2 linked regions of the Rhodopseudomonas boonkerdii genome follow. The protein of the gene in region 2 interacts with the protein of the main gene of each other region in a pairwise test. Links are inferred from orthologs where the notes say so. Each region holds a gene or a part of one and is shown on either strand. Other genes may lie near its edges.

Region 1 (8,940 bases), 2.5 Mb from region 2 along the record:
GCAGCCAGACGATCGCATTGGCGATTTCATCTGCGGTGCCGACACGTTTCATCGGTACATGGACAGCGAGACGATGCGCACGATCGGGCTCGCCGCCGCTGGCGTGGATCTCGGTGTCGATCAGGCCGGGACGAAGGCCGACGACACGGATGCCTTCGGCGGCGACTTCCTGGCTGAGACCGACGGTGAAGGTATCTATGGCGCCTTTCGACGCCGCATAATCGACGTAAGTATTGGCCGAGCCCAGTTTTGCAGCGACCGATGACAGATTGACGATGACGCCGCCTTTGCCGCCATGCCTGGTGGACATGCGCTTCACCGCCTCGCGGGCGCAGAGGAAGCTGCCGGTGACATTCACCGCCATCATGCGGGTGATGCGTTCGGCGGTCATGTCCTCGACACGGATGCTGGGGCCGACGATGCCGGCATTGTTCACCAGCGCGCCGAGCGGACCGAAGGCATCGGCAGCCTTGAACAGGGCGAGGATGTCGGCCTCCGAGCCGACATCGCATTTCACGGCGATGGACTTGCCGTTTCCGGCTTCGATCTGCGCAACGACCTCGTCGGCCGCCGTCTTGTTGCTGGCGTAGGCGACCACGACCTTGAAGCCCTGAGCAGCCGCCTTGAGCGCTGTCGCGCGGCCGATGCCACGGCTTCCGCCGGTGATGATGACGACGCTGTCTTGACTAGCAGTCATGAGCACCAGCCCTTTGTCTCCGTCATGCCCGGGCTTGTCCCGGTCATCCACGTCTCAGCTGTCGATGAAGGAAGCAAGGCGTCATGGCCAGGACAAACCCGGCCATGACGATGTTCTACTTACAGATCCAGAACGAGACGTGCCGGATCTTCCAGGCTCTCCTTGACGCGCACGAGGAACGTCACCGCTTCCTTGCCGTCGATCACGCGGTGATCGTAGCTGAGCGCCAGATACATCATCGGACGGATCTCGATCTTGCCGCCGACCACGACCGGACGCTCCTGGATCTTGTGCATGCCGAGGATGCCGGCCTGCGGGGCGTTCAGGATCGGGGTCGACATCAGCGAGCCGTAGATGCCGCCATTGGTGATGGTGAAGGTGCCGCCCTGCATCTCGTCGATCTTGAGCTGGCCGTCACGGGCGCGCTTGCCGAAGTCGGCGATGTCGCGCTCGATCTGGGAGATCGACTTCGAGTCGCATTCGCGCACGACCGGGACCACGAGGCCCTTGTCGGTGCCGACGGCAACGCCGATGTGGTAGTAGTTCTTGTAGATGATGTCGCTGCCGTCGATCTCCGCATTGACGGCAGGGATGTCCTTCAGCGCCTGCACGCAGGCCTTGGTGAAGAAGCCCATGAAGCCGAGCTTGTTGCCGTGCTTCTTCTCGAACACGTCCTTATACTGCGTGCGCAGCGCCATCACCGCGGTCATGTCGACCTCGTTGAAGGTGGTGAGCATCGCAGCGGTGTTCTGCACGTCCTTGAGGCGGCGGGCGATGGTCTGACGCAGGCGCGTCATCTTCACGCGCTCTTCGCGGGCAGCATCGTCAGCCGGAGAAGCGGCGCGCACTTGCACGGCAGCGGCTGGCTGGTTCACCGGGGTCGGCGACGAGGCCGCCTTTTCGATGGCGGCGAGCATGTCGCCCTTGGTCACGCGCCCATCCTTGCCCGAACCGGCGACACCGGCGGCGTCGACGCCGCTCTCAGCCGAGAGCTTGCGCACCGACGGAGCGAGCGGGGTATCAGCCGCGAGAGTCTTCGACGGTGCTGCAGCGGCGGCGGCCGGCGCAGCAGCCGGAGCAGCTTCGGCCTTCGGCGCGGCAGCAGCCGGTTTGGCGCCACCAGCGCCGTCGGTGATCTGACCGAGCAGCGCGCCGACGGCGACGGTTTCGCCATCCTTGGCGACGATTTCGCTGAGCGTACCGGCCGACGGCGCCGGCACTTCGATGGTGACCTTGTCGGTCTCGAGTTCAACCAACGGCTCGTCGACGGCGACGGCATCGCCGGGCTTCTTGAACCAGCGGCCGATGGTGGCTTCGGTCACGGACTCGCCGAGCGTGGGAACGCGAATGTCAGTCATGGTCTGCTTCCTGTTGCGGCCGGACGATCCGATCCGAAAGTTTTGGGATCGATCAGGCCTGAAAGAGGTCGAAGTGTAGATTTCAAATAAGACGGGTGCGCGAATGCCCCGCGCGAAGCGGGGCATTGCAGTGACGGTGAATGCTTAGCCCAGCGCTTCGTCGAGGAACGCCTTGAGCTGAGCGAGATGCTTGGACATCAGGCCGGTGGCCGTCGCGGCCGAGGCGGCGCGGCCGGCGTAACGCGGACGCTTGTGTGTGGCGTTGATCTGGTTGAGCACCCATTCCAGATAGGGCTCGATGAAGTGCCAGCCGCCCATATTGCGCGGCTCTTCCTGGCACCAGACGAACTCTGCGCCCTTGAACCGGGTCAGTTCCTGTACCAGCGTCTTCAGCGGCACCGGATAGAGCTGCTCGATACGCAGCAGGTAGATGTCGTCGATGCCGCGCTTCTCGCGCTCTTCGAAAAGATCATAATAGACCTTGCCGGAGCACAGCACGACGCGGCGGATCTTGTTGTCCGGCTGCAGCTTCTCGGCATCGTCGAACAGCACGCGGTGGAACGAGGTACCCGCACCGAGTTCGTCGAGCTTCGACACGGCACGCTTGTGGCGCAGCAGCGACTTCGGCGTCATCACGATCAGCGGCTTGCGGATCTCGCGCTTGAGCTGACGGCGCAGCATATGGAAGTAATTCGCCGGGGTCGTCGGGTTGACCACCTGCATGTTGTCTTCCGCGCACATCTGCAGGAAGCGCTCGAGGCGTGCAGAGGAGTGCTCGGGTCCCTGGCCTTCATAGCCGTGCGGCAGAAGGCAGACGAGGCCCGACATGCGTAGCCACTTACGCTCGCCCGAGGAGATGAACTGGTCGAACACGACCTGCGCGCCATTGGCGAAATCACCGAACTGCGCTTCCCATAGGGTCAACGTGTTCGGCTCGGCGAGGGAGTAGCCATATTCGAAGCCGAGCACGGCTTCTTCCGACAGCAGCGAATTGATAACCTCGTAGCGACCCTGCTTCTCGCCGAGATGGTTGAACGGCGTGTAGCGGCTCTCGTCTTCCTGGTCGAACCAGACCGAGTGACGCTGCGAGAACGTGCCGCGCTCGGAGTCCTGGCCGGACAGGCGGATGTGGTGGCCTTCTTCCATCAGCGAGCAGAAGGCAAGTGCTTCGCCAGTGGCCCAGTCGATGCCTTCGCCTGATGCGATCGCCTTGGCGCGTGCGTCGAGGAAACGCTGCACGGTGCGGTGGATGCGGAAGCCATCCGGCACCTTGGTGATCTGGGTGCCGATCGCCTTCAGCGTCGCGACATCGACGCCGGTGACACCGCGGCGCGGCTCTTCGTCCTCATGGGCGATCTTGAGGCCGGCCCACTTGCCGTCGAGCCAGTCGGCCTTATTCGGCTTGTAGCTGGTGCCGGCTTCAAGCTCGGTATCGAGCTTGGCGCGCCAGTCGGCCTTCGCCTTGTCGAAATCGGCCTGGGTCAGCACGTTCTCGGCGATCAGGCGCTTGGCATACATATCGACGGTCGACTGATGCGCGCCGATCTTCTTGTACATCACCGGTTGGGTGAATGCCGGCTCGTCGCCTTCGTTGTGGCCGTGGCGGCGATAGCAGAACATGTCGATGACGACAGGCTTGTGGAACTTCTGACGGAATTCCACGGCGATCTTGGCCGCGAACACGACAGCTTCCGGATCGTCGCCGTTCACGTGGAAGATCGGCGCGTCGATCATCTTGGCGACGTCGGACGGATAGGGCGACGAACGCGAGTAACGCGGATAGGTGGTGAAGCCGATCTGGTTGTTGACGATGAAGTGGATCGAACCGCCGGTGCGATAGCCCTTCAGGTCCGACAGCGCGAAACATTCCGCCACGACGCCCTGGCCTGCGAAGGCTGCGTCGCCATGCATGAGCAGCGGCAGCACCGAGACGCGCATGTCCGGCGGATCGCCGTGCTGATCCTGCTTGGCGCGAACCTTGCCGAGCACCACGGGATCGACGATTTCGAGATGCGACGGGTTGGCGGTCAGCGACAGATGGATCTTGTTCTGGTCGAATTCGCGGTCCGACGATGCGCCGAGGTGATACTTCACGTCGCCTGAGCCCTCGACTTCGTCGGGATTCGCCGAGCCACCCTTGAACTCATGGAACAGGGCGCGGTGCGGCTTGCCCATGACCTGGGTCAGCACGTTGAGGCGGCCGCGATGCGGCATGCCCAGCACGATTTCCTTCACGCCGAGGCTTCCGCCGCGCTTGATGATTTGTTCAAGTGCGGGGATCAGCGATTCGCCACCGTCGAGGCCGAAGCGCTTGGTGCCGGTGAACTTGACGTCGCAGAACTTCTCGAAGCCATCGGCTTCGATCAGCTTCATCAGAATGGCGCGGCGACCTTCCGGCGTGAACGAGATTTCCTTGTCCGGCCCTTCGATGCGTTCCTGGATCCAGGCCTTCTGCGCCGGATTGGAGATGTGCATGAACTCGACGCCGAGCGTCTGGCAATAGGTGCGCTGGAGGATCGCGGTGATCTCGCGGAGCGTGCCGTATTCGAGGCCGATGACGTTATCGATGAAGATCTTGCGGTCGAGATCGGCGTCGGTGAAGCCGTAGGACTTCGGATCGAGTTCTTCGTGATCCTTGACACCTTCGATGCCGAGCGGATCGAGATTGGCGTGGAAGTGGCCGCGCATGCGGTAGGCGCGGATCAGCATCAGGGCGCGGACCGAATCGCGTGTCGCCTGAATCAGATCGCCGACCGGAACCTGCTCGCCCTTCTCGGCTTTGGCGGCGAGCTTGGCGCCGATGGCCTTCTCGACCTTGGCCCAGTTGCCGTCCAGAGCATGGGTCAGATCGTCATTTGGCGTCACCGGCCAGTTTGATTTTTCCCAGGACGGACCGGCGGCATTCTTCCGTACGTCCGCGGACGTGTCCTTCAGACTCTTGAAGAACTCCTGCCACTCGGCATCCACCGAGGAGGGGTCCTTTTCGAAGCGGGCATAGAGGTCGTCGATGTAAGTAGCGTTGGCGCCCTGGAGGAATGAAGAGAGGGCAAAAGCGGCGTTCGCGTCCTGGCGAGACATTGTGGCGTCCTGAATTTTCTAGTCGCGCGGAAGTTCGGGCGAGGGGTTTGGCCTTGTACGGACCCAACCTGGTGCGGCGACCTTCTAACCTATCTAGTTTGAAAGTTCGCCTTAAAAACACGAAGAACTGAATAATTCGTCAATTCTTTGTGTTCTGCGGTTTTGTCGATTAAATCTCAACTATTCGACGACACTAAGGTCTTCTTTCGCCAATGCAGCAGCGCCGCCCTGGAGAACGACCGTTCTCTTGCGCTTTGATCTGGCGGGGCCGCAGGCGCCGTCGAGCAGGGCGGCCGCGGCTTGGGCCGCAGCGTCGGCCACATCGGGGTCGCGCGTCACCATCGCGGCGACAATTGCGCCGTCCATCAGCAGGCCGATCTGGTGCGCCAGCGCATCCGGCCGGGATGCGCCCGCGGCGTGTGCGAGTTCGCTTATGTGTTTGAGAACAAATGTCTTATGCTGAATTGTGAGGTCGCGGAGCCGGGTCTCGTCCTTCGGGTGTTCGCCCACGGCGTTGATGAAAACGCAGCCCGTATAGCTGTCCTCGCCAAACCATCTTTTCAGCGCCGGGAAGATGGCATCGAGCTTCTCCCGGGGGGTGGCAGGCGCTGCGATCGCCGCGAGAAACCAGGCACGCCAGCTCCTGCCTTCGGTCTCGAGCACGGCTTCGACCAGATCTCCCTTTGATTTGAAGATCTTGTACAGCGTGGTCTTGGCTGTCCCGGCCTCGGCCACGATGGCGTCGATGCCGGTGGCGTTGATGCCGTTCTTGCAGAACAGCCGCGTCGCCGCGTCCATCAGCCGGTCGCGCGGCGTGGCCCTTTCGGTGTCTTGAGGCGTCGGATCGGTCATTACCGCGTCAATATGACATGCGCGAACGCCGGCGCAAGCGAGCGTCCGGCGCCGTGATCAAGATTCGAGCGTTTGGCTGATGAATCGGCGCCACTGACTGCGGCTTAGGCGGTAACGGATCGGGGTGCTCTCCCATAACTCCTTGAAATCATTCGGTGTGGCATGGGCGGACTGCGATGGCATGCATCCTGCAAAGATACAGACCGTTCTGTATTTTTATCAAGGAGACGTCCATGACCGCTGTTGCCGCCAAAACCGTCCTGACCGGCTGCCTCGCACCGATCGACAAGGGCGGACTCGAACAGCTGATCGCCAACGGGAAGGCCAATCCGAACGTCATCAAGACGCTGAAGTGCAAGACCGTCGCCGAAGGCAAATTCCGCCACGCCAACTACATCCGCAGTCTGCCGCCCTACATCGTCGATGAGCCGCCGGCATTACTCGGCGACGACACCGCGCCGAATCCGTCGGAAGCCTCGTTAGCTGCGCTCGGTTCCTGCCTCGCCGTCGGCCTGCACGCCAATGCGGTGCATCGGGGCTGGATCGTCAACAAGCTCGAACTGCAGCTCGAAGGCGATCTCAACATCACTGCCGTGTGGGGCACCGGCGATGTCAGCGAAAAGCCGGTCGGCTTCACCGATGTGCGCGTCAAGGTCGACATGGAATGCGAAGGCATTCCGCAATCGGAAGTCGATGCGTTGATCACCCATGTGAAGAAGTGGTCACCCGTCGCCAACACGTTCACCCGTCCGGTCAATCTCGAAGTGTCCGCGTAACGTCACGTCGTCATCAACCCCGTCATTGCGAAGCGAAGCGGTCCAGTCTTTTCGGAAGCAGGTTCTGGATTGCTTCGTCGCTAACGCTCCGCGCAATGACGAACGATGGTGCTTCCACATTGCGGAGATCGCGATGACTGCATCGGCTGCGTTGTTGAAAGAGTCTGTTGTCGGCGATGTCGAACCGCTCGCCGATCGCATCGGCGCCGTCGCGCGGCGTGAGCTGACGCCAATCGCGCTGGAGATCGACGAAGGCACGATCTATCCCGATCGGGCGCTGCGCCATCTCGGCGATGCGGGCGCATGGTCGGCTCACGCCGATCTGCGCGACACGATCGCTGGCATCTCCGTCATCGGCGAGACCTGCGGCTCCACAGCCTTCATGGCGTGGTGCCAGAACACACTGGTCTGGTACATTCTCAACTCCGAGAATGCCGTGCTGAAAGCGAAGTATCTAAGCGCCGCCGCCAGCGGCAGGACGCTCGGCGGCACCGGACTTTCCAACCCGATGAAGAGCTTCTTCGGCATCGAGAAGCTGAAGTTAAAGGGAAAACGCACCGAAGGCGGATACATCATACGCGGCGCGCTGCCATGGGTCTCCAATCTCGGACCTGGCCATCTGTTCGGCACGATCTTCGAGATCGAGGAGACCGGCGAGAAAGTGATGTTCATCGCCGACTGTGCGGATGAGAACCTCTCGCTGACATCATGCAAGCCGTTCCTCGCCATGGATGGGACCGGTACATATGCGGTGCAATTCCGCGATACCTTCATTCCCGATGACCACGTGCTCGCCGCACCGGCGATGCCCTTCGTAAAGAAGATCCGAGCCGGCTTCATCCTGATGCAGATGGGCATGGCGCACGGATTGCTCCGCGACTGCGTCGCCATCATGGAGAGCGTGAAACCCTCGCTTGCCCACGTCAATTGCTTCCTGCCGCAGCAGCCTGAGGATTTTGCCGGCATGCTGGCGAAGATGGAGGCTGAGACGATGATGCTCGCCGCGACGCCATACGAGACGGGTAACGACTACTGGCGTGCCGTGGTCGATCTGCGCTTGCGTGCGGGCGACGCGGCGGTCGCCGCCGCCCATGCCGCGATGCTGCATTGTGGTGCGCGCGGCTATCTCAAATCTCATCGCGCGCAGCGGCGCCTGCGCGAGGCCTATTTCGTGGCGATCGTCACTCCCGCGACCAAACAGCTCCGCAAGATGCTCGCGGACAATGCCCGCGAACAGCAAGGAGGTAACGCCCATTGACTTAGGTCGGGGCAATACACCGACGGCTCTTCTACAGACGGTTCAACAACGATGTTCAACATGAGTGGAGGCTAAAATGGCAGACGTTCTCATTTCCGCAGACGACCTCGCGACCTTCATGAAGCATGAGCCGTGTGTCATCATCGACACGCGCAATCCCGATGCTTATGCGGCCGGGCACATCCCTGGCGCCGTCAATCTCCATGAGATTTTTACGTTCCTCGCTACTTCGACACCTGAAGGCATGGACGAACTGAAGAAAAAATTTGCCGAAGCTTTCGGCGGCGCCGGCCTGTCCGGTGCAGAAACCGCGGTGATCTACGAGCAGTCAATGAATTCCGGCTTCGGCCAATCGTGCCGCGGTTACTTCCTGCTCGAATTCCTCGGCTACCCCAAGATCAAAGTGCTGCATGGCGGCTTCGATGCCTGGATGATGAAGGGACTGCCCACCACGGTGGATGTTCCGACGCCCAAGCCTGCATCCTTCGCGATCAAGCCGGAGGCCGGCTCGATCCTGATCGATGCGGCGACGATGCAGGCCGCCCTTGGTAATCCGTCGATTGCGCTTCTCGACGTGCGCGATGTCGATGAATGGATCGGCGAAAGCTCGTCGCCCTATGGTAAGGATTTCTGCCCGCGCATGGGCCGCATTCCGGGCGCGGTCTGGATCGAGTGGTACCGCATGATGAAGCCGACCGCCGAGGGACCGCGCTTCAAGTCAAAGAACGAGATTCTCGCCGAATGCGCCACGGTGGGCATCACGCCGGCCACGACGGTCTATCTCTACTGCTTCAAGGGGGCACGGGCCTCGAACACGTTCCTGGCGCTGAAGAATGCCGGCGTCGCCGATGTGAGGATGTATTTCGGCTCGTGGAACGAATGGAGCCGTGATCCGAAATATCCGATCGAGGAGGGCTTGCC
Region 2 (8,369 bases):
TGCCGGTCTCGAAGCGCTGCAGATTGCCGTCTTCGAGCACCAGGAACGAGCCATCCTTGTTCTTCAGGATCGAGCCGTGATCGGCGATGATGGTGATGCGTTCCTTGGGATCGCGGCGGTCGTCGACAAAGATGCCGACCAGGAGGCCGCCGGGCTGGCGCTCTTTAATGCGCACCGTCAGATTCGTATCGAGCTGCGCGAAGCGGCCGGGCTGCAGGATGTTGGTCAGCACGTCGGCGGTGATCTCGGCATCCCAGCGTTTCAATCGCCGCATGCCGTCCGGTGCCATATAGGAAGCAATGAACGCCACGATCAGCGACACCACCAGCGTCGCATAGAGAAATGGCCGGAACAGCCGCATCGGCGACAGACCGGCGGCGTTCATGACGATGACTTCGGAATCGGTCGCGAGCTTGGTCAGGGTGTGCGAGACGGCGATCATCAGCGCGATCGGCGCGATGATCAGCACCAGCACGGGGATGGCCAGACCCGTGAAGCCGAGAAAGGTCAGAATGGTCTGACCCTGACTCGTCATCAGGTCGATGCCACGCAGTGCCTGGGTGATCCAGATCACGCCGGTCAGGCTGACCAGCACGATGGCGAAGGATGCCAGCACTATCTTGAAGATATATCTGTCGATCGAACCCATCGGTCCCCGTAACGGCCCGGAAACATGCTGCATGCCCATCCCCGACGGGGGATCCCCGAGGGCGACGCAGCGGCTCCGGACCCGATCGTCCTACTTACCATCCCTTTGATCGGTCAACAAAATGGCCGGGCGATGGCTAGGTGAGGAAGTGGTTAATTTCGATAACGATGTGGCCCTCGGGACACTGAAAGCAAGCCAGGACGGGTATTTCCGCATGCCAGCGTGATGGCTGGCAGCGTTCCGGCCACGCATGTCGCGGGCGGCGGACACATTCGCACATGGAATCAGCCGAAGCGGAGTGGGGCTGGGGAGCGTGCGTGGCCTGCATGGTTCGAGACGCCCGCTTTGCGGGCTCCTCACCATGAGGGACTTCTATCGCGCTATACTCTATCCCTCATCCTGAAGAGCCGCGTAGCGGCGTCTCGAAGGATGGCCACAGGCTATTTTCGGCAATCATATGCGCTTTGCCCATGCTGCCGACCCGCCGCTTTTGACCGTATGGCTTGACGACCCCGGCTGTGGAGACAACAACATCCGTTCCCTCGCATCGCCCCTGCGGTTCGATGCGCCTCATGTGATATTCTGGAGGTCTTGCCCATGTCCGACACCGTCAAGGTCGGCTTCGTCCCGTTGTCCCAGGCTGTCCGCGGCACCCTCGTGGTGTTCAGCGACGATGCACTCAAGTTGGGAAAGGCAACGACCAAGGTGCTGGGCGCCGCTGCAACGCTGGTGAAGCGTGCCGCCGCTACCGGAAAGTTCAAGGGCAAGAATGGATCGACTCTCGACATCCTCGCGCCGGAAGGCGTGAAGGCGGACCGTCTGCTGGTGATCGGCACCGGCAAGGCGGATGAGATCAAGGAAACCGATCTGCTGAAATTCGGCGGCGTGCTGGCCGGCAAGCTCGGTGCATCCGCCGCGACGATCACCGTGATCGCGGAATTGCCATCCGCCGAAATGACGGCCAAGCAGGCCGCTTCGGTGGCCTCGGGCGTGTTGCTGCGTGCCTACAAATTCGATCGTTACAAGACCAGGAAGAAAGACGGTGAGGAAAAAGCCGGCACTGTCAACGTATCGCTCGCTGTGAGCGACGTGGCTAGTGCGAAGAAGGCTTTCGTGTCCGACAACGCCGTCGTGAAGGGCGTAGTGGTTGCGCGTGATCTCGTCAACGAGCCGCCGAATGTGCTTTTCCCGGTGGAGTTTGCACGCCGCGCCGGTGAGCTGAAGAAGCTCGGCGTTGCTATCGAGGTGCTCGACGTCAAGGCGATGCAGAAGCTTGGCATGGGCGCGCTGCTCGGCGTTGCGCAGGGCTCGGTCAATCCGGCACGGATCGTGGTGATGCGCTGGAATGGCGGCAAGAAGGGCGATGCGCCTGTCGCCTTCATCGGCAAGGGTGTCACTTTCGACACCGGCGGCATCTCCATCAAGCCGGCCGGCAGCATGGAGGAGATGAAGGGTGACATGGGCGGTGCGGCCTGCGTGGTTGGCCTGATGCATGCGCTCGCCGGCCGCAAGGCCAAGGCGAATGTCATCGGCGCCATCGGCCTCGTCGAGAACATGCCGGACGGCAATGCGCAGCGTCCGGGCGACATTGTCACTTCGATGTCCGGCCAGACCATTGAGATCATCAACACCGATGCCGAAGGCCGCCTCGTGCTGGCCGATGTGCTTTGGTATGTCGCCAAGAAGTACAAGCCGAGATTCATGATCGATCTGGCAACGCTTACCGGCGCCATCATGGTGGCGCTCGGCACCGATCATGCAGGCCTGTTCTCCAACAATGATGAGCTGGCTCTGCGTCTCGCTACGGTGGGGCAGGCGACCGGCGAGCGTGTCTGGCGCATGCCGCTCAGCCCCGACTATGACAAGCTGATCGACTCGCAATTCGCCGACATGAAGAACACCGGCGGCCGCAATGGCGGCTCGATCACGGCGGCGCAATTCCTGCAGCGCTTTGTCGATAATGTGCCATGGGCGCATCTCGACATCGCCGGCACCGCCATGGGGGCGCCGAAGACCGAAATCAATCAGAGCTGGGGCTCCGGATACGGCGTGCGCTTGCTCGACCGGCTGGTGGCCGACTACTACGAGGGCAAGAAGTAACCCGATATGACCGAGGTTCTGTTCTACCACCTGCAGAACATGGCACTGGAACACGTGCTGCCGCCGCTGCTCGAGAAATCCCTCGAGCGCGGCTGGCGCTGCGTGGTGCAGTCCACTTCGGAAGAACGGGCGGATGCGCTCGATGCGCATCTGTGGACCTATCGCGACGACTCGTTCCTGCCGCATGCCACCTGGCGTGCGGCTGATGCGGCGGAACAGCCGATCCTGCTGGTGCTGGAAGAGAGCAATCCGAACGGTGCACAGGTCCGGTTCCTCGTTGACAATGCAGGCCTTCCGGCCGAAACGGCGGGCTATGAGCGCATGGTCCTCGTTTTCAATGGCGATGACGACGAGGCGCTCGCCGCGGCCCGCAGCGCCTGGACAGAATGCAAGGCGCGGGGACTGACCGCGACCTATTGGCAGGCCGATGAGCGCGGCCGCTGGCAGAAGCGGAACTAGGCATGATCCCGAAAAGTGGGGACCGGTTTTCGGATCAGATCATGCGTCAACAGAAAATGGCGATTAACCGTATTTGATGCTAATTGCGCCTTTCTGGGACGGGCGCGACCGGGTGTCACGGTCGCGCCGCAAACGAGTGATGAGACGGGCGCTTCGTCGCCGGGTGGGATAGCGTTGATCGTGCACAGCAAAATGCTTCATCGAACGGGGTTGGCCGTCATTCTCCTTGCACCGCTGCTGGGCGGCTGTTCGGGCATGAGCGCGGGCGACATGTTCAAGTCCGACCTGCTGTCCAAGGACGCCGACTGGTTTTCCCGGTCGGGCCGCACCATCATCAAGAACGTCTCGATCGAAACCCCGCCGCTGACGCCGGATACGCCGGTTTCTCCCAACGATCTGATCAGCGCCGATGGCGCATGCCCCGGCATGCCGCCGCGCGATGCCAGCGCACTCGCCGATGGCGCCGCCGCCGTGGCGCCGGCGACGGGTGTCGTGGCGCTCGGCCATACCGAATGCGACGTCGCCCGCGGCGCCGGTGCGCCGGACAGTGTTAATATCGGCGGCAATGCCCGCGGCGACCGTGTCACCACGCTGACCTATTTGCGCGGCCCCCGTGCCGGCATCTACACGTTCACGGCCGGCCGCCTGACCATGGTCGAGGGAACTCCGCAGGCCGAGCAACCGAAGCCGGTGCGCGGGGCGAAAAAGAAGCGGGCGGGCTGACGCAAGCCCGCCGCAATTGCGCCGCGCTGCGGCCGCACCGCATTCGGCGAATTACCCGCTATTGACGTCTTCCAGAAGCGCGCTGGCGGTCAGCCACTGCTCCTCCGCGCGGGCCAATGCATCGGCCGCTGCGGCACGGGCTTTGGTGAGTTGTGCGGCCTGCTTGGGATCGCGCGTGAAAATATCCGGCAGCGCGAGCGCGGTATCGATCTTCTCGATGATCCCCGCAATGCGCTCCATCTCGGCCTCGGCTTCGGCGACCTGCTGTTTTGGCGAGACGCGTTTTTCTTTCGTGCGTGCCGGCTTGTCATCGGTCGCCGCACGTTCGCGCGTTGATGGGCGCGGATCGCGGGTCTGCATCACCAGCTTGCGGTAGTCTTCGAGGTCGCCGTCGAAACTGGTGACGGTCTTGTTGGCGACGACCCATAATTGATCTGCGCATGCCTCGATCAGATAGCGGTCATGCGAGACCATGATCACGGCGCCGGGGAATTCGTTGATGGCTTCGGCCAGCGCCGCGCGGCTGTCGATGTCGAGATGGTTGGTCGGCTCGTCCAGGATGATCATGTTGGGACCGTAGAAGGTCGCGAGCCCGAGCAGCAGTCGTGCTTTCTCGCCGCCGGACAAACTCTTCACGATCGTATCGGCTGCCTTGCCGGAAAAGCCGATATTGCCGGCGCGGGCGCGGACTTTCGATTCCGGCGCCTCGGGCATCAGCTTGCGGATGTGATCGTAGACCGACTGATCCATCATCAGTTCGTCGACCTGATGCTGGGCGAAATAGGCGACGGACAGTTTGTCCGCGCGGGTCACCGCGCCTGAGAAAGGCTGCAGTCTGTTCGCGATCAGCTTCACCAGTGTCGATTTGCCGTTGCCGTTGGAGCCGAGCAAAGCAATGCGGTCCTCGGTATCGACACGCAGCGTGACTTTGCTCAGCACTGGTTTGCCCGGCTCATAACCGACCGCGACATTGTCGAGGGCGAGGATCGGCGGCGACAGCATCTTCTCGGGTGCGGGGAAGTGGATCTCTCGCACCTCGTCGCTGACGATGGCGGAGACCGGCTTCATCCGCTCCAGCATTTTGACGCGCGACTGCGCCTGGCGGGCTTTTGACGCCTTGGCCTTGAAGCGATCGACGAAGTCCTGCAGGCGTTTGCGCTCGGCCTGTTGGCGCTCGAAGTTCTTGGCCTGCAGCGCCTCGCGATTGGCGCGGAATTCCTCGTAATTCGAATAGGTGCCGCGATAATGCACCAGCTTGCCGCGATCGAGATGAAGGATCTCGTTCACGGAGACGTCGAGCAGATCGCGGTCATGGCTGATGACGATGACCGTACGAGGATAGTTCGCAAGATGATCCTCGAGCCACAACGTGCCCTCGAGGTCGAGATAGTTGGTGGGCTCGTCGAGCAGCAGCAGGTCGGGGGCAGCGAACAGTGTCGCGGCAAGTGCCACGCGCATGCGCCAGCCACCGGAGAATTCGGAACAGGAGCGTAGTTGATCCTCGGCCGAAAAGCCGAGGCCGCTCAGAATGGCTGCGGCGCGGGCCGGTGCCGAATGGGCGTCGATATCGACGAGACGGATCTGGATGTCGGCGATGCGGTCCGGATCGGTGGCGGTCTCGGCCTCGGCCAGCAGGGCGTGGCGCTCGACATCGGCCTTGAGGACGACGGTGATCAGGCTTTCCGGACCGTCCGGCGCCTCCTGAGCGAGACTGCCGATCCGCCAGCGCGGCGGGATAGCTATGCTGCCGCCTTCGAGGGACAGGTCGCCGCGGATCGCGTGGAACAGGGTCGATTTGCCAACGCCATTACGGCCAATGAAGCCGACCCGTGCACCAGGGGCGATCTGCACCGTGCTGTTGTCGATCAGGAGCCGGCCGGCGATGCGGATGGAAATGTCATTGATGGAAAGCATGCGGCGTTGTCACCGTTGCAACGCGCAAAGGCAACCCGGATTTGCGGTCAGGCGCTGTCGCCGTCACGCTGCCGCAACTCGCTCAGCAGCATCTGCAGACGAGAGGGCAGCGGCTCGTCGGTTCCCATGTCCTGGCGCAAACGTTCTCCGATGGCGTGGCAGATCACCGCAGAGGTGCTGCGGTCCATCTCGTCGTCGCCGTTATTGGAGAAAGGTGAGGTCATGGTGATCCGGAAACCCTCGCTGCGGTACTGACAGCAAGGCAAGTCGTAAGGGTAACAAATGTTTCCCGTTTTCCGGATTTCAGCGCGTCTGTCTCAAAAAAGGGTGAAATATCCACAGCAGCGTCGCAAAAACGCCCGGCCGTCAAGGCCGGGCGCGCGCTGTACCAAAGGTTCAATAACAGCGATTGACCAGCCGCCAGCGTGGCCCCCACGGGGTAGGGACCACCCGCCGGACCCAGCAGCCGCCACCGCCATAATACCCGTAGTAATAGGGGCCGCCGACGAAGCGCGGGCCACCATAGAAGCGAGGTCCGCCCCAGCCGCCATGCCAACCCCAGCCTCCGCCATGCCAGCCACCACCATGCCATCCGCCGTGTCCGCCCCATGCTGAGGCGGAGGTAGGCGCCAGAGCTGCGGCGCCCAGGGCTGTCGCAGCGACCAAAGTCAGTGCAATTTTGCGGAACATCGTCATCTCCATCGATCTGGCACGTCCTTGGCCGGTGGATCGCCGCCGGAAGCGGTGGAGCGTGCTATGGCGATCAGGCTAGGCCCGGCAAACTGAATGCAGACCCGCCGGCCCCTTCAGAAATGGTTCATCTGGATGATATTTCGGACAGTTCCCCCAGAGCTGCTCCGGCGACCGGCCTCCGATACGGACGGATCGCTTGCGGGGTGGGGAGCGCACCGATATAAGCCGCCATCTTTCCAACCGCCGTTATTCAAGGATGAACCATGGCCATCGAGCGTACCTTTTCGATTCTGAAGCCCGACGCGACCGAGCGTAATCTGACCGGTGCGATCAATGCGCTGATCGAGAAGGCCGGTCTGCGTATCGTCGCGCAGAAGCGCATCCGCATGACCCGCGAACAGGCCGGCACCTTCTATGCCGTCCACAAGGAGCGTCCGTTCTTCGGCGAACTCGTCGATTTCATGACCTCGGGTCCGGTCGTCGTGCAGGTGCTGGAAGGCGAGGGCGCAATCCTGAAGTATCGCGACGTCATGGGCGCCACCGATCCGTCGAAGGCCGCCGAAGGCACCATCCGCAAGGCCCACGCCAAGTCGATCGGCGAGAATTCGGTGCATGGTTCGGACGCCGCCGAGACCGCGGCGATCGAAATCGCGCAGTTCTTTTCGGGCAACGAGATTGTCGGCTAAGCTTCTGCTGATTTGATATCTGCCGGCGCGCGGGGGCGCGCCGGCATTTCGAAAAACGAGTAACAGAGAGGGGCGCGCTGTGGACTGGGTGCTGCAAGTTTTCGATCCGGCAACGATCAAGTCGGTCTTTGTTCAGTTTCAAGTCGAGATGCAGCAGCCAGCATTCTGGGTTGCCGTCGGCAAGATCATCTGGATCAACGTGTTGCTGTCGGGCGACAACGCACTCGTGATCGCGCTCGCCTGCCGCGGCCTCGAACCGAAGCAGCGCATGTGGGGCATGATCCTCGGCGCCGCAGCCGCCGTCATTCTCCGTATCATCTTCACCGGCATCGTGGCCTCGTTGATGGCGCTGCCCTATCTCAAGCTGGTGGGCGGCCTCGCGCTGATCGTCATCGCCGCCAAGCTGCTGGTGCCCGAACAGGAAGAAGAGGACGGCGTGAAGGCCGCCTCGAATTTGTGGGCGGCCGTGCAGATCGTGGTGATCGCCGACATCGTCATGAGCCTCGACAACGTCATCGCCGTGGCGGCTGCCGCCAATGGCAGCGTGCCGCTTTTGATCCTTGGCCTTGCGGTCAGCGTACCGCTGATCGTCGCCGGCGCGGCGCTGATCATGGCGCTGCTGACCCGCCTGCCGGTGCTGGTCTGGCTCGGCGCTGCACTGCTTGGATGGGTCGCGGGCGAGGTGATCGCCACTGATCCTGCGATCCTGCCGCTGCTCCACAGCTTCTTCGGTGGTGCGCTCGGCTCTAGCCTGGACGGCGTCTTTGCCTCGCTCGGCAGCGGCATTCGCTTCACCGGCGACGGTACGGGCGGCGAGATCGTGTGCGGTCTGCTCGGCATCGTCGTGGTGCTGGCGGTCGGTGCCCTGTGGCGCCGCCGCAGCATGGCCGCCCATGCGGAGCAGGCGGCATAAGCTGGCTGTCCTGGAAAGAAAACTTGAACGGGCGCTTCGGCGCCCGTTTTGTTTTGTAGGATTCAGCTCAGCATCTTCCGTTCCCGCGCCTTCACGATGCCGACCACCGTGTCATTTACCGGCGTGGGCACGCCAAGCGGCTCTCCGAGCCGAGGGATCGCGCCATTGATGGCGTCGATCTCGCAGCGGCGGCCAGCTTCGTAATCCAGCAACATCGATGGCTTGGCATGCG

The links.
Region 1: the proteins of E0H22_RS12370 (region 2) and E0H22_RS00905 interact in binary tests that used the Escherichia coli proteins (3 or more experiments, as listed by UniProt). The link is inferred for Rhodopseudomonas boonkerdii from one-to-one orthologs.

Annotation. Positions count from the first base shown.
Region 1 is NZ_CP036537.1:193,167-202,106, reverse strand. The notes cover bases 2,000-5,455. They hold E0H22_RS00905 (2-oxoglutarate dehydrogenase E1 component), read right to left. Parts: upstream 5,134-5,455; coding sequence 2,200-5,133; downstream 2,000-2,199. Other genes in these bases: E0H22_RS00900 (TetR/AcrR family transcriptional regulator), read right to left, coding at 5,314-5,455; odhB (2-oxoglutarate dehydrogenase complex dihydrolipoyllysine-residue succinyltransferase), read right to left, coding at 2,000-2,055. Also shown: E0H22_RS00915 (SDR family oxidoreductase), read right to left, coding at 1-697; more of odhB, read right to left, coding at 817-1,999; more of E0H22_RS00900, read right to left, coding at 5,456-5,985; E0H22_RS00895 (OsmC family protein), read left to right, coding at 6,219-6,761; E0H22_RS00890 (acyl-CoA dehydrogenase family protein), read left to right, coding at 6,895-8,019; E0H22_RS00885 (sulfurtransferase), read left to right, coding at 8,096-8,940. UniProt on the Escherichia coli protein: E1 component of the 2-oxoglutarate dehydrogenase (OGDH) complex which catalyzes the decarboxylation of 2-oxoglutarate, the first step in the conversion of 2-oxoglutarate to succinyl-CoA and CO(2).
Region 2 is NZ_CP036537.1:2,665,558-2,673,926, forward strand. The notes cover bases 3,415-6,299. They hold E0H22_RS12370 (ABC-F family ATP-binding cassette domain-containing protein), read right to left. Parts: upstream 5,846-6,299; coding sequence 3,983-5,845; downstream 3,415-3,982. Other genes in these bases: E0H22_RS12365 (hypothetical protein), read left to right, coding at 3,415-3,931; E0H22_RS12375 (hypothetical protein), read right to left, coding at 5,893-6,069; E0H22_RS12380 (sulfur globule protein precursor), read right to left, coding at 6,242-6,299. In the rest of the region: LPS export ABC transporter permease LptF, read right to left, coding at 1-649; E0H22_RS12355 (leucyl aminopeptidase), read left to right, coding at 1,247-2,749; E0H22_RS12360 (DNA polymerase III subunit chi), read left to right, coding at 2,756-3,208; more of E0H22_RS12365, read left to right, coding at 3,401-3,414; more of E0H22_RS12380, read right to left, coding at 6,300-6,535; ndk (nucleoside-diphosphate kinase), read left to right, coding at 6,802-7,224; E0H22_RS12390 (TerC family protein), read left to right, coding at 7,373-8,137; E0H22_RS12395 (ketopantoate reductase family protein), read right to left, coding at 8,200-8,369. UniProt on the Escherichia coli protein: Genetic data indicate it may be involved in ribosome assembly or function.